Regions from separate parts of the Mesorhizobium sp. M9A.F.Ca.ET.002.03.1.2 genome, predicted to be linked through region 1. Evidence: predicted binding sites of a transcription regulator. Region 1 holds the regulator's gene; each other region holds the start of a gene.
The links. The regulator LexA, encoded in region 1, represses DNA repair genes until DNA is damaged. The targets are predictions, from matches to a motif close to TGTTCNNNNTGTGTTCNG.

Region 1 (4,719 bases):
TCCAGGAGAATGTCCGCGACCTTGGCGGCGGCAGCATCGAAGTGACCGCATCGACGGTTGAAGGCCGCAACATCCGCCGCCTCGGGCTCGATTTCTCAAAGGGCGACGTTCTGCTGGGGAAAGGCCGCCTGCTCGATCCGGCGGCCTTGTCACTGGCGGCGTCAGCCAACCATCCGCAGGTCAGCGTGGTGAAACGGCCGCTGGTCGCCATCATCGCCACCGGCGACGAATTGCTGCCGCCGGGCAGCGACCTCGGCCCAGACCAGATCATCTCGTCCAATGCCTATGGCGTCGCCGCCGCGGCCCGCTCGGTCGGCGCGCGTGTGCTCGATCTCGGCATCGCCGCAGACCGCAAGGAGGCGATCGCCGCGCTGGTGAAAAAAGCGGTCGACGCAGGAGCCGACGTCATCGTCACGTTGGGCGGCGCCTCGGTCGGCGACCACGACCTCGTTCATGACGTGCTGACCGGCGAAGGCATGACGCTCGATTTCTGGAAGATCGCCATGCGGCCCGGCAAACCGCTGATGTTCGGCCGGCTGGGCGGCATCCGCTGCATCGGCCTGCCCGGCAATCCGGTGGCGAGCCTGGTCTGCACGCAGCTCTTCCTGAAGCCGCTGCTTGCACGGCTCGGCGGCCGTGCCTACCGGCAGGACATCCGTGAGGCGCGGCTGGGTGCTGCGATGCCGGCCAACGATCTCAGGCAGGACTATGTACGCGCCATGGTGAAGGAAGAAGCCGGCTTGCTTGAGGCGACGCCGTTCGGCATCCAGGATTCCTCGATGCTCAGAATGCTGGCCGACGCCAACGGGCTGATCGTGCGCGAGCCATTCGCTCCCGCAGCCACGACGGGCGCTGCCTGCAGCGTGCTGATGCTACGCTGAACAAAACGTCAACAGATTCATTAAACTTTAAACGGTTGCGGAACACAACTGGAACAGATAGTGTTTGTTCTGGGTTTGTTTTTTGATTCTGTTGGGGGTCGCGATGCTGACACGCAAACAACATGAACTGCTTATGTTCATCCACGAACGGCTGAAGGAAAGCGGCATTCCGCCTTCCTTCGACGAGATGAAGGAAGCGCTCGACCTCGCCTCCAAGTCGGGAATCCATCGGCTGATCACGGCGCTGGAGGAGCGCGGCTTCATTCGCCGCTTGCCCAACCGCGCCCGCGCGCTGGAGGTGCTGCGCCTGCCCGATTCGATCGCGCCCGGTCTCAATGCGGCGCGCAAATTCTCGCCGAGCGTCATTCAAGGCAGTCTTGGTCAGGGCAACCTCGGACGACAGGTCAAGCCAGCGCCTTCACGCATGCCTGCGGCCGGCAATGACGACGACGTCATTGCCACCGTATCCATCCCGGTGATGGGCCGCATCGCTGCCGGTGTGCCGATCGATGCCATCCAGCACCAGACGCATTCGATCTCGGTGCCGCCGGACATGATCATGGGCGGCGAGCATTATGCCTTGGAGGTCAAGGGTGATTCGATGATCGAGGCCGGCATTTTCGACGGCGACACGGTCATTATTCGCAACGCCAACACCGCCCAGCCCGGCGAGATCATCGTGGCCCTGGTCGACGAGGAGGAAGCGACGCTGAAGCGGTTCCGCCGCAAAGGCGCCTCGATCGCCCTGGAAGCCGCCAATCCGGCCTATGAGACGCGCATTTTCGGGCCTGACCGGGTCAAGGTGCAGGGCAAGCTCGTCGGATTGATTCGGCGTTACTGAGCGGCGGCTTTTTTGGGTTTTTCGGCCTCGCGGTATGGCGGCAGCCCCCTCGCCTCTCGAGAAAACTGTCGCTGTACATGCCAGGGCCGGTACGGTTCTTCGACGGCGAAACGAATTTTTGCGCGCGTCGTCGCCGATTGCGGATCGAAGAAGACGGCGGCACTGCCCATGCGAGCGAGTTGCCGTTTGGTCACGACGAGGACCAGCGGATTGCGGCAGGGATCATAATAGGCTGTCGCATCGTCGATGACGATCAAGTCCGCAAAGGCACAGGCTGGCCGCGCGGTTTTGCGGTCGTCGGCGAGCGCGACGATCGCACCGGACGGATGCCGGGCAAGGCACAGGCCGGCGGTGCAGTAGAAAGGCGCGCCCGGCGGCAGGTCTGCCGGATCGGTGATGTCGAATTGTATATCCGTCTTGGCGAATGTCTCCGGCATGATGATCGTCTCGGCCTTCAGGGCGTGTTTCCAGTTGTCGATGGTAAATTCGTTCGGGCGCGCCCGGTTGACGGCAAGCTCACCGCCGCCGACCGGCAGAGCGACCAGTCGCGCATTCTCCGAGATCAGCACGTCGGGCGTGCGTGTGTCGGAAATCGTCAGCAGGCCGGCAAGCGCAAAAGGAAGCGCCGCGAGCCGCAGCCAGGTCGTCGCCATGGTCGCGATGACAAGAGCGATCGTCGCCAGCAGGACCGACTGCATCGAAATCAGCCCGACCGCGTCGATGGGCGAGCGCTCCGAGATCCATCCGGATAGGACGATCATCGCTGACAGCCCCTTGCCCATCACATAGAGGAAAGGCCCGTCGGCACCGAACGGCATCGCCAGAGCGCTAAGAACGCCGAAAGGCATGACCACCAGCGAAACAACAGGCATGATCGCCAGATTGGCGAACAGGCTGAGTGGCGAGACCCGCTGGAAATGCCATATGGCAAAAAGCGCCGTCGCGCTTCCCGCGATGATGGAGGTCATGGCAAGGCCGCCCATCGCCACCAGGAATTTTCGCGTGACGAAGCCGAGCGGCGATCGTCGCGGCGGTGGCGCGGTGGCCCTGCCTGCTCGGTAGTCGGACCAGCCGGCATAGGCGCCGACGAGCGCCGCGGTCGCGGCGAAGGACATTTGAAAACTCGGCCCGACAACCTCATGCGGCGATACGACGATGACGGCAATCGCCGAGATCGCCAGATTGCGCATGGTGAGCGCCGCCCGGTCGAACAGCACGGCGATCAGCATCACCGCCAGCATGATAAAGCTGCGTTCGGCCGCGACCACGACGCCCGAAATGATGAGATAGGCTGCAATCGAAAAAAGCGCGGCCGCGGCCGCGTATTTCTTGACCGGCCGTCGCGAGGAGAAATCGGGAAACAGCGAAAAGGCGCCGCGCAGCAGCGCCATGACCGTGCCGGCAACCAGCGCCATGTGCAGGCCGGAGATGGAGATGATGTGATAGATGCCGGTGCGCCGCATCGCCTCGTTGATCTCTTCGGGAATGCCAGCGCGCACGCCGACAATCAGCGCGGCGGCAATCTCGCCTTCGGCACCGCCAACTTGACTGCGAACATGGACTGCGATGCTCTCCCGCGCGTTCTCGACTGCGGAAGAAAGACGCGCAGCAAGCGGTGTCCCATCTGGTGAACCATTCGGGGGAATGACCTTTGGCGTGCCAAGGAAAAAGCCGCTGGCGCCGATGCCGGCAAAATAGCTGTCGAACGAGTAATCATAGCCGTCCGGCCGCACCGGGCCGGTTGGTGGCAGCAGCCTGACATAGCCGGTCACTTTTGATCCGGCGGTCATCTCAGGCGGTATCTTCATCGCCGAAGCGCGAATCCGAGCCGGCATGTAGCGCAGCGTTGGCCGGGCGGTCGAGATCACATCGATGGTCAGCCGGATGCGACCGTTCGCCATCCGGTCGAGGCTAACGACACGGCCGGTCAGCCGGGTCGGGATTTCCGAGCCGAGCATCTGCGTTCCCGCGCGCCATGTCTCGACCTTGGCGGCGAGCACGCCGAGCGCGCACAGCAGCGTCACCACGAAGCACAGATGCGTTTTGCGCCATGAGCGCGAGGCGGCCGCACACAATGCCGTGAGGACGACGACGGCGATGGGTTGCGAAAAGTCCGGTTCGCTCGCCAATGAAAAATAGAAGATCACCCCGCATGCCAGGAAAACCGGCACCAGCAAGAAGGCGACGCCACGGTCGATTTCCAGGCTGGCCGCGGAGACCACGCTGTTGCGGATGCCGGACGGCGAAAGACGGCGAAGGTGTCCGCGCAGGCGAAGGGCAGGGCCGATCTTCGGGCTCGGGACCGTTGCAAGCCCCTGAGGGGGCCAGGGGCTGACATCAAGGCGTGGCAGCGAATCCGGCGCCGGTATGACAGGCACCGATGTGGCAAACAGCGACCGTTCGCTGACGCTGCTGACCGCGCCGTCGCTCTCGTCCGCATCGCGGCCTGGTCCAGCCATCGGGTCTGCCCCTTGCGCCCTTGACCTCCTATGCTACATGAACGCGCGACGCGCGAAAGTCCGCACCGCCACATCCGTTTCCTGCGCTTGCCCCGAGAGTTCCATGTCCGACAAGGTCGTCACCCGTTTTGCCCCCTCGCCCACCGGCTTCCTGCATATTGGCGGGGCGCGCACGGCGCTGTTCAACTGGCTGTATGCGAAACACACCGGCGGCACGATGCTGCTGCGCATCGAGGACACCGATCGCGAGCGTTCGACCGACGCGGCAACCGCCGCCATTCTCGATGGGCTCTCCTGGCTCGGCCTCACTTGGGACGGCGAGCCGGTATCGCAGTTCGAGCGCGCGCCGCGCCATCGCGCGGTCGCCGAGGAGCTGGTGCGCCTCGGCAAGGCCTATTACTGCTATGCGACGCCGGCCGAGCTGGAGGCGATGCGCGAGAGCGCACGGGCCAAGGGGCTGCCGCCCCGCTATGACGGCCGCTGGCGCGACCGCGACCCGTCGGAGGCGCCGGCCGGCGCCAAGGGTGCCATCCGCATC
Region 2 (4,719 bases), 1.5 Mb from region 1:
CGCTCACCCATGGCGGACTGCGCCGCCTGATCTCCGAAACGGCTGCGCGGCTCAATGCGCTCGGCCTCGGCCGTGGCGACCGGGTGGCCATCGTGCTGCCGAACGGGCCGGAGATGGCGACGGCCTTCGTCGCGGTGGCCGCGGCGGCGTCGACCGCGCCGCTTAACCCGGCCTACCGGGCCGACGAGCTCGATTTTTATCTCAGCGATATCGGCGCAAAGGCGATCCTCGTTGCCGAAGGCGAAACTGGCCCCGCAGTGGCCGTCGCCGAGCGCCTCGGCATAGCAGTGCTGAGGCTCGTCGCGCAGGGAGGCGCGCCGGCCGGCGGCTTCGGCATCGAAGCCAAACCGGTTGGCCCGTCTGTTTTGTCCGGCTTGGCAGAGGATGGCGACATTGCATTGTTGCTGCACACGTCCGGCACCACGTCGCGGCCCAAGCTGGTGCCGCTCAGCCATGCCAATCTTGCCGCTTCGGCCGCCCATATCGGCGCGACGCTCGACCTGACGGCCGGCGATCGCTGCCTCAACATCATGCCGCTGTTCCACATCCATGGGCTGATCGCGGCGGTGCTGTCCTCGCTCGCCGCCGGCGGCAGCGTCTTCTGCACGCCGGGTTTCAACGCGCTGCGCTTCTTCCATTGGCTGAGCGAGGCGCGGCCGAGCTGGTACACGGCGGTGCCGACCATGCATCAGGCGATACTGCCGCGGGCGGCGCGCAATGCCGATGCGCTGGCGGCGGCGCCCTTGCGCTTCATCCGTTCGTCCTCGGCGTCGCTGCCGCCGCAGGTGATGGCCGAGCTCGAGGCGACCTTCGGCTGCCCGGTGATCGAATCCTACGGCATGACGGAAGCCGCGCACCAGATGGCCTCGAACCGGCTGCCGCCGGGCCTGCGCAAGCCGGGCAGCGTCGGCGCGGCTGCCGGGCCGGAGGTGGCGGTGATGGCGCTCGACGGGCAATTGCTGAAGCCGGGTGAGACCGGCGAGATCGTCATTCGCGGACCCAATGTGACCGCGGGCTATGAGAAGAATCCGGACGCCAATGCCACGGCCTTCGCGCATGGCTGGTTTCATACCGGCGACCAGGGCGTACTCGACGACGATGGCTACCTGCGCGTCACCGGCCGGCTCAAGGAGATCATCAACCGCGGCGGCGAGAAGATCTCGCCGCTCGAGGTCGACGACGTGCTGATGGATCATCCGGCGGTGGCGCAGGTCGTCACCTTCGCCACGCCGCACGACAAGCTCGGCGAGGAGGTCGCTGCCGCGATCGTGCTGCGCGAGGGCATGGCCGCCACCGAAGGCGACATCCGCAGCTTTGCCGCGATGCGGCTTGCCGACTTCAAGGTGCCACGCATTGTCCTGATCCTTGACGAAATCCCGAAGGGCGCGACGGGCAAGCTGCAGCGCATCGGTCTCGCGACCAAACTCGGTCTCAGTTGACGATGCGGATCACAGTCTTTGGCGCCGGCGCGATCGGTGGCTATTTCGCGGCCAAACTTGCCGTGGCCGGCCGGGTCGATCTTTCGATCGTGGCGCGCGGCGGGCATCTCGACGCGATCAGGGCGAACGGCCTCCGCCTGATCGAGGACGGTCATGAATCCGTCGCCTCTGTCAGGGCTGCCGCGCGGGCTGAGGAGCTAGGCGTCCAGGACTATGTCGTGCTGGCGCTCAAGGCCCATTCGCTCGCACCGGCGCTCGACCAGATCGCGCCGCTGCTGGGCGAGGGGACGGCCGTCGTCACCATGCAGAATGGCGTGCCGTGGTGGTATTTCCACAAGATCGGCGGCTCGCTCGAAGGCACGCGGTTGCAAGCAGTGGATCCCGGTGGCGTGATCTGGGACCGGCTTGGGCCGGATCGCGTCATCGGCTCGGTCGTCTATCCCGCGGCCGAGGTGGATGCGCCCGGCCTGGTCCGCCATATCGAGGGAAAACGCTTCTCGCTTGGCGAGCCTTCGGGGGAGAAGAGCGAACGCGTCACGCGGCTTGCCGAGGAGATGGTTGCGGCGGGGCTGCAGGCGCCTGTTCGCGACGACATTCGCAGCGAAATCTGGATCAAGCTGTGGGGCAATCTCTCCTTCAACCCGATTTCCGCGCTGACCGGCAGCACGCTTGCGGCAATCGCTGCCGACGAGGCAACCCGTACGCTTGCCCGCGCCATGATGCTGGAGGCGCAGGCGATCGGCGAAAGCCTTGGCGTCCGTTTCCCGATAGCGGTCGACCGGCGCATCAAGGGGGCCGCCGACGTCGGCGAGCACAAGACCTCGATGCTGCAGGATCTGGAGCGCGGCCGTCCCATGGAGATCGACGCGCTGGTGACGGCGGTGCAGGAACTCGGCCGGCTGACCGGCCAGCCGACGCCCACCATCGACAGCGTGCTGGCGCTGGTGCGTCGCCTCGCCATCGAGCGCGGCTGCTATTGACCACTCTGAAGAGCGTCGACCCATTCCACGCTTGACTCTCAAGTTTGTTCCTGATTTGTTCTTGTCAGAGACTTTAACAGGAGCGTTCCTCGGCCGAACGAGTACGGATGTATCGGCAGCAAGAGTTTGATTTCGGCATCCCACCGCCGCCGAAGCAGCCAAAGTTGCCGGATCGCGTGTTCTTTGCGTTGCTGTTGGAAGTGAAATACCGATCCGAATTTTGGACACTGCAGAGGCAACTCTGCGATATCAATGGGATAACTGGTTCGCTGTTATTAAAGGAGCGTTTTCACGTCAGCCTGCAGCATGTAGGCGACTATAAGAGGCTTCGATCGAACACCGAATTCGCGGCAAGGCGGTCCGGTCGACGGGTTGAGATGCCGGCGTTTGAAGTCGCGTTTCATCATGCCGCAAGTTTCCCAGGTCGCCCAGCGGCGAGGGGGAGCCCGCCGTCTCGTCCGTTTGTGCTTTTGGCCGACAGTGGGCCGGTCTGCGAACTCAGTCGACTGATTGGCATTGCGATGAAGTCAAACGGCCTCAAGTCGGCAGACCATTTTGTTCCGCATATGACCCTTGCCTATGATGGGAAATTCGTTCCCAGGCAGCCCATCGATGCAATCAGTTTTGTGGCAAGGGAGTTCATTCTTATTCACAGCTTGCGCGGTCTGACGATCTACCGGGATCTGGATCGTTGGCCTTTGATCACCGCGTCGTAATTCTCCAGCCGCGATGATCCTGACATGGATTGTCAGCTGGCTGGCGGATCACCGATGGCAGGCCGCCAGGCGGTACCCTACTTGGAATGCGTCTGGAAAAGGAGGAAGTCATGACCACTACCGAAATCGCCAAGGATTTCACGGAGCTCCTCAAGCGGGGCGACAGCGAAAGCGCTGCCGCGAAATACAATGCCGACGACATCGTCAGCTACGAAGCGATGGAAGGGCCGATGGCCATTTGCCGCGGCAAGGAGGCCGTCAAGCAGAAGGGTCAGTGGTGGCAAGAGAACCACGACGTTCATGGCGGCTCTGTCGAGGGTCCCTATGTCAATGGCGACCAGTTCGCATTGCGCTTCACGTTTGACGTGACGCCTAAGGCGACCGGCCAGCGCGCCTCCATGGACGAGGTTGGCGTCTATACGGTCAAGAACGACAAGATCAGCGAAGAGCGCTTCTATTATTGAAGCCCGGCCAGCCCTTCCGGAGCCTGCTCACTTCGCCACATGGTTTGAAAACAGGCATGGCTGCCAGGACGAGGCCCTGGCAGCCATGCCAGCATATCAAATCGTCCTCACATACTCCGCAAGCTGGTCGAGCACCGTGCCCCAGCCGTCGTAGAAGCCCATCTCCTCGTGGTTATTGCGCGTGGCTTCGTCGCGGTGAATAGCGGTCGCGGTGTAGCGCGTCGCCTTGCCTTCCGGGTGGAAGGATATGACCGCGGTGATGAACGGATCCCCCGACGGGCGATAGCCAGGCAGCAGTGCATCGGTCCACACCAGCCGCTCGTTCGGCACGATGTCGAGGTAGCAGCAACGCCGGTCGTTGACTTGCCTGCCATCAGGCGATTGCATGCGGGTCCTGAACAGGCCGCCGGGCCTGAGATCGATCTCGCAATCGGTGATGATCCACGGCTTGGGCGTGAACCATTGGCGGACGTGCTCGGGTTTGGTGTAGGCGGTCCAGAGCAGTTCTCGCGGCGCATCGACAACGCGTTCGAGAACGAGGTCGAGTTTCGGATCGGGTTTGAACAGCGGCGCCGGGCTCATATGTCTTTCTCCTTGAGTGTCATGACGTAGGCGTCGAACTGGTCGAGGCGGCGCTCCCACAGCGCGCGTTGTTCGGCCAGCCAGTTTTCCGCGAGCTTCAGCGGTTCGGGCGCGAGCCGGTAGGTTCTGACGCGACCGGCCTTTTCGGAGAGCACCAGCCCGCAACCTTCCAGCACCTTGAGATGCTCGACGAAGGAGGGCAGGGCCATGTCGAATGGTTGGGCAAGCTCGCTGACCGAGGCAGGGCTTCTGTTCAGTCGCTCGACGACACGGCGGCGCGTCGGATCGGAAAGCGCCCGGAAGATGCCGTCGATCGGTGGTAAGCTCGGACTTGCGGACTGCAGACTAGTCATAGATCGATTCCGCGCATTGGCTAAAAGCTGTATCGTACATACTTAGGAAAATACCTTAGTATTGGCAAGCCCGAAAATTTGGAGATGCAGGCAAGCAGCTGGCAAAGGGAGAGGCGCGGTTTTAGGGTGCCGTCAGATTCGAGTTTTCTATCAGTCCGAGGGACCCCGATTTTGACCATCACGAT
Region 3 (4,719 bases), 680 kb from region 1:
GAAGCTTCCCGCCTTTTCCTCGCCAACATTGTCGAAGCGCGAAGCGCCGTAAGGGTTCTGTCTTCCTGCCCCTTGGCCGCCCCGTCCGGAGGCGAACGATCCGCCGCCATAGGAATTGCCGTAGCCGCCATAGGAGTTGCCGCTCTCGGCGACATCGACATGGGCTTCCGGCAGTTCCTCGAGAAAGCGCGACGGTATGGTCGATTGCCACAGCCCGTGAATGCGGCGATTTGAGACGAACCAGAGGTGCAGGTTCTTCTTGGCGCGAGTCAGCCCGACATAGGCTAGGCGGCGCTCTTCCTCGAGGCCAGAGCGCCCGCCTTCATCGAGGGCGCGCTGGTGGGGAAAAAGACCTTCCTCCCAGCCGGGGAGAAAAACGGTCTCGAATTCGAGGCCCTTGGCCGAATGCAGCGTCATGATGTTGACGGCGTCGAGCTCGGCGTTCTGCTCGGCGTCCATGACCAGTGCGACGTGCTCGAGGAAGGAGCGCAGCGATTCATACTCCTCCATGGAGCGGATCAGTTCTTTCAGATTTTCCAGCCGGCCGGGGGCCTCCACCGAGCGGTCGTTTTTCCACATGTCGGTGTAGCCGCTCTCCTCCAGGATGGTCTCGGCAAGCTCGGTATGCGGCGTGGTTTCCAGCGCCTTCTGCCAGCGCTCGAAATTGGCGGCGACCTCGCGCAGTGCCGCGCGCGGCTTCGGCTTCAGCTCGTCGCTCTCGGCGAGCGTGGCGGCGGCCTCCAGCATCGGGATGCGCAGCGCGCGCGCCGTGTCGTGGATCTGGCGAATGGTGGCTTCGCCCAACCCGCGCTTCGGCACGTTGACGATGCGCTCGAAAGCGAGGTCGTCGGCGCCTTGCGCGACGACACGGAAGAAGGCCAGCGCATCGCGGATTTCGAGGCGTTCATAGAAGCGCGGCCCGCCGATGACGCGGTAGTTGAGGCCGAGCGTGACGAAGCGGTCCTCGAATTCGCGCATCTGGAAGGACGCGCGGACCAGAATGGCCATGTCGTTGAGATTGTGCCGATTTCCTTGTTTATCTGGGCGCTGGTAGGCCTCGATGGTCTCGCCGACAGCGCGGGCCTCCTCCTCGGAATCCCAGGCGGCGTGGACGTGCACCTTCTCGTCGTCCTCGGCGACTTTTTCGGTGAACAGCGTCTTGCCGAAGCGGCCCTCATTGTAGGCGATGAGGTGGGAGGCCGTGCCGAGGATGTGCGCGGTGGAGCGGTAGTTGCGCTCCAGCCGGATGATGGTGGCGCCGGGGAAATCCTTGTCGAAGCGCAGGATGTTGTCGACCTCGGCGCCGCGCCAGCCATAGATGGATTGGTCGTCGTCGCCGACGCAACAGATATTTACGCTGGCACGGGTTTCGGCTGAAGAGCGCCCAATCTCCCTCCTTGTGGGGGAGATGTCGGCGAAGCCGACAGAGGGGGGCGCTGTCCCGCCGGCCTTTCCACTTTTGAATTCCGCTGTGTGGGAAGGGTTGCGCTCTACGGCGCCCCCCTCTGTCCTGCCGGACATCTCCCCCACATGGGGGGAGATTGGGCGGCCGCTGTCGCCGCGCGCGCCCTTCGTCGAAGCATCCGGCCTTTGAGCGAGCAGGCGTAGCCACATGTACTGCGCGGTGTTGGTGTCCTGATACTCGTCGACAAGGATGTAGCGGAAGCGCTTATGGTATTCCTTCAGCACGTCCGGATTGGCGCGGAAGATGCGGATCGGGTGGCACAGGAGATCGCCGAAATCGCAGGCGTTCAGCGTCTGCAGCCGCTCCTGGTAGGCCTTGTAGAGTTCGCGGCCCTTGCCGTTGGCGAAGCTGCGGGCGTCGCCCTCCGGAATATCGGCGGGGCCCAGCCCCTTGTTCTTCCAGCCGTCGATCATCTGGGCGAACTGCTTGGCCGGCCATCGCTTGTCGTCCAGCCCTTCGGCCTGGATGAGCTGCTTGATCAGGCGCACGACGTCGTCGGTGTCGAGAATGGTGAAATCGGATTTGAGCCCGGCAAGCTCGGCGTGTCTGCGTAGCAGCTTCACGCCAATTGAGTGGAAAGTGCCGAGCCACGGCATACCTTCGACATTGCCTTCGCCGATCAGCAGGCCGATCCGCTGCTTCATTTCCCGCGCGGCCTTGTTGGTGAAGGTGACGGCGAGGATCTGCGAGGGGAATGCCTTGCCGGTGGCAAGGATGTGGGCGATGCGGGTGGTCAAGACGCGCGTCTTGCCGGTGCCGGCGCCGGCCAGCACCAGCACCGCGCCTTCGGTGGTCTCCACCGCGAGCCGCTGCTCGGGGTTGAGCCCCTTCAGATAGTCGGGCGCGTCGTTGCGCCCGCTGCGGGCGGCCATGGCGCGCGCGGCGATGCCGGACGGGGCCGTGGGCCGCGCATTCGGTTCGTCAAAAAAGGGCATGTCTTCCGAAAAGCCGGACATCGTCCCCGAATGTAGTGATTCGGCGGCGAAAGGCCAGAAGTGTCTCCGTTTTGTTCTCGATCACGGCCGCGACCGACAAATCCAGTAGAACACAACCTATCGCGCAGGCCTGCTTGACAGGCACCGCGGGCCGGAGAAAGTTGCGGTGGGGTAGGAACGCAATGCCGGGTTGCCCCATGGACCGCGGCGGAGCGCATCAGTCGAAGGAGTATCGTCTTGGCTGTCGTCATCACCTCCCTCATCCTTTTTCTCATCGGCCTGGCGCTCGGCGGCGGCGGCATCTGGTTAGCTTCGCTGGGCGGCAGCTGGTACTATGCCATTGCCGGTATCGCCTTCCTTGTCGCGGCCTGGCTGCTCTACAGGCGCAAGTCGATGGCGCTGTGGTCCTATGCGGCGATCGTCATCGGCACGCTTTGCTGGGCGGTCTGGGAGGCCGGCTTCGACTGGTGGGAACTCGGCCCGCGCGGCGGCATCATCGTGCTGCTGGCGCTCTGGCTGCTGACGCCGTGGGCGCGTCGTGGGCTCACCGGCCCGGACGGCCGAGCGCCGCTCATCCTCGCGGTGCTGGCATCGATCGGCGTTGCCGGCTATTCGATGACGGCCGATCCAAAGGATATTGCCGGACAACTCAACGCCGACGAGATCACGCCGACCGCCGATCTCGGCGGCAATGTGCCTCCCGGCGAATGGCACTATTACGGCCGCACGGAATACGGCCAGCGCTATTCGCCGCTCGACCAGATCACATCAGGCAACGTCGCCAATTTGCAGCCGGCCTGGACCTACCGCACCGGCGACGTGAAGGGGCCCGACGACGTCGGCGAGACGACCTATCAGGTGACGCCGCTGAAGGTCGCCGATACGCTCTACATCTGCACGCCGCATAATTTCGCCATCGCCATCGACGCCGCGACCGGCGAGGAGAAGTGGCGCTACGATCCCCAGGTCAAGCTGGACAAGGATCGCCAGCACCAGACCTGCCGCGGCGTGTCCTATTACGCGGACGCCAGCATCGCCGCCGGCCAGCCCTGTGCCGCGCGCGTCTATCTGCCGACATCCGACGCGCGGCTGATCGCGCTCGATGCCGCGAACGGGCAGGTTTGCCCCGCATTCGCTGAGGGCGGCACGCTGAACCTGCTCGCCAATATGCCCTATCCGAAGTCGGGCTATTACTATTCGACCTCGGCGCCGCTGATCGTTGGCGGCAAGATCATCGTCGGCGGCGCGGTCAACGACAATTATTCGACAGAGGAGCCGTCCGGCGTCATCCGCGCCTTCGACGTCGACACCGGCGCCTTGGTGTGGAACTGGGATTCGGGCAATCCGGACCAGACGACGCCACTGCCACCGGGCCAGACCTATACCCACAACTCGCCCAACATGTGGTCGACGGCGAGTGCCGACGAGAAGCTCGGCCTGCTCTACGTGCCGCTCGGCAACCAGACGCCGGACCAGCTCGGCGCCGGGCGCAGCGCCAATGTCGAGAAATTCTCCTCCTCAATCACCGCGCTCGATCTCAACACCGGACAATTGCGCTGGGTGCGGCAGACCGTGCATCACGATCTGTGGGACATGGACGTGCCGGCGCAGCCGACGCTGGTCGACATCACCACGCCAAGCGGCGTGGTGCCGGCGCTGGTCGGACCGACCAAGCAGGGTGATCTCTATGTGCTCGACCGGCGCAGCGGCGAGCCGATCGTCCCGGTCAACGAAGTGCCGGCGCCGGGCGGCGCGATCGAGGGCGACCACACATCGCCAACGCAGCCGGAGTCGGATCTCTCCTTCAATCCAAAGCCGCTGACCGGCGCCGACATGTGGGGCATCACCATGTTCGACCAGCTGGCCTGCCGGATCGAACTCCAGGGCCTCCGCTACGAGGGCCGCTATACGCCGCCTTCGGTTCAGGGCTCGCTGATCTATCCCGGCAATTTCGGCACCTTCAACTGGGGTGGCGTGGCCGTCGACCCGGTGCGGCAGGTGATGTTCGGCATGCCGACCTATCTGGCGTTCATCTCCAGGTTGGTCCCGCGCGCGGAGGTGCCGCCGCCGGGCGACACCAAAGGCAGCGAACAGGGCCTAAACCGCAACGACGGTGCGCCTTACGCGGTGATATTGAAGCCGTTCCTGTCGCCGCTCGGCATTCCCTGCCAGGCGCCGCCCTGGGGCTATGTGGCGGGCGCCGATCTCAGGACCGGCAAGATCGTCTACAAGCACAGGAACGGCACCGTCTACGACATGACACCGCTGCCGCTGCCGTTCAAGGTAGGCGTGCCGGGCATCGGTGGGCCGATGATCACG

Region 2: a site for LexA is predicted at 2,465-2,482, ahead of EJ066_RS16005 (2'-5' RNA ligase family protein). Genes of this name have one in related genera too.
Region 3: a site for LexA is predicted at 2,462-2,479, ahead of EJ066_RS26610 (UvrD-helicase domain-containing protein). Genes of this name have one in related genera too.

Annotation. Positions count from the first base shown of each region.
Region 1 covers NZ_CP034443.1:4,796,268-4,800,986, reverse strand. Annotated here, with positions in the region: gene glp (gephyrin-like molybdotransferase Glp) at 1-881, shown strand, start outside; gene lexA (transcriptional repressor LexA) at 985-1,722, shown strand; gene EJ066_RS23140 (ComEC/Rec2 family competence protein) at 1,716-4,181, opposite strand; gene gltX (glutamate--tRNA ligase) at 4,285-4,719, shown strand, end outside.
Region 2 covers NZ_CP034443.1:3,331,012-3,335,730, forward strand. Annotated here, with positions in the region: gene EJ066_RS15995 (acyl--CoA ligase) at 1-1,439, shown strand, start outside; gene EJ066_RS16000 (2-dehydropantoate 2-reductase) at 1,442-2,419, shown strand; gene EJ066_RS16005 (2'-5' RNA ligase family protein) at 2,527-3,135, shown strand; gene EJ066_RS16010 (nuclear transport factor 2 family protein) at 3,246-3,599, shown strand; gene EJ066_RS16015 (SRPBCC family protein) at 3,696-4,181, opposite strand; gene EJ066_RS16020 (metalloregulator ArsR/SmtB family transcription factor) at 4,178-4,534, opposite strand; gene EJ066_RS16025 (ArsC family reductase) at 4,706-4,719, shown strand, end outside.
Region 3 covers NZ_CP034443.1:5,481,254-5,485,972, reverse strand. Annotated here, with positions in the region: gene EJ066_RS26610 (UvrD-helicase domain-containing protein) at 1-2,421, opposite strand, end outside; gene EJ066_RS26605 (glucose/quinate/shikimate family membrane-bound PQQ-dependent dehydrogenase) at 2,638-4,719, shown strand, end outside.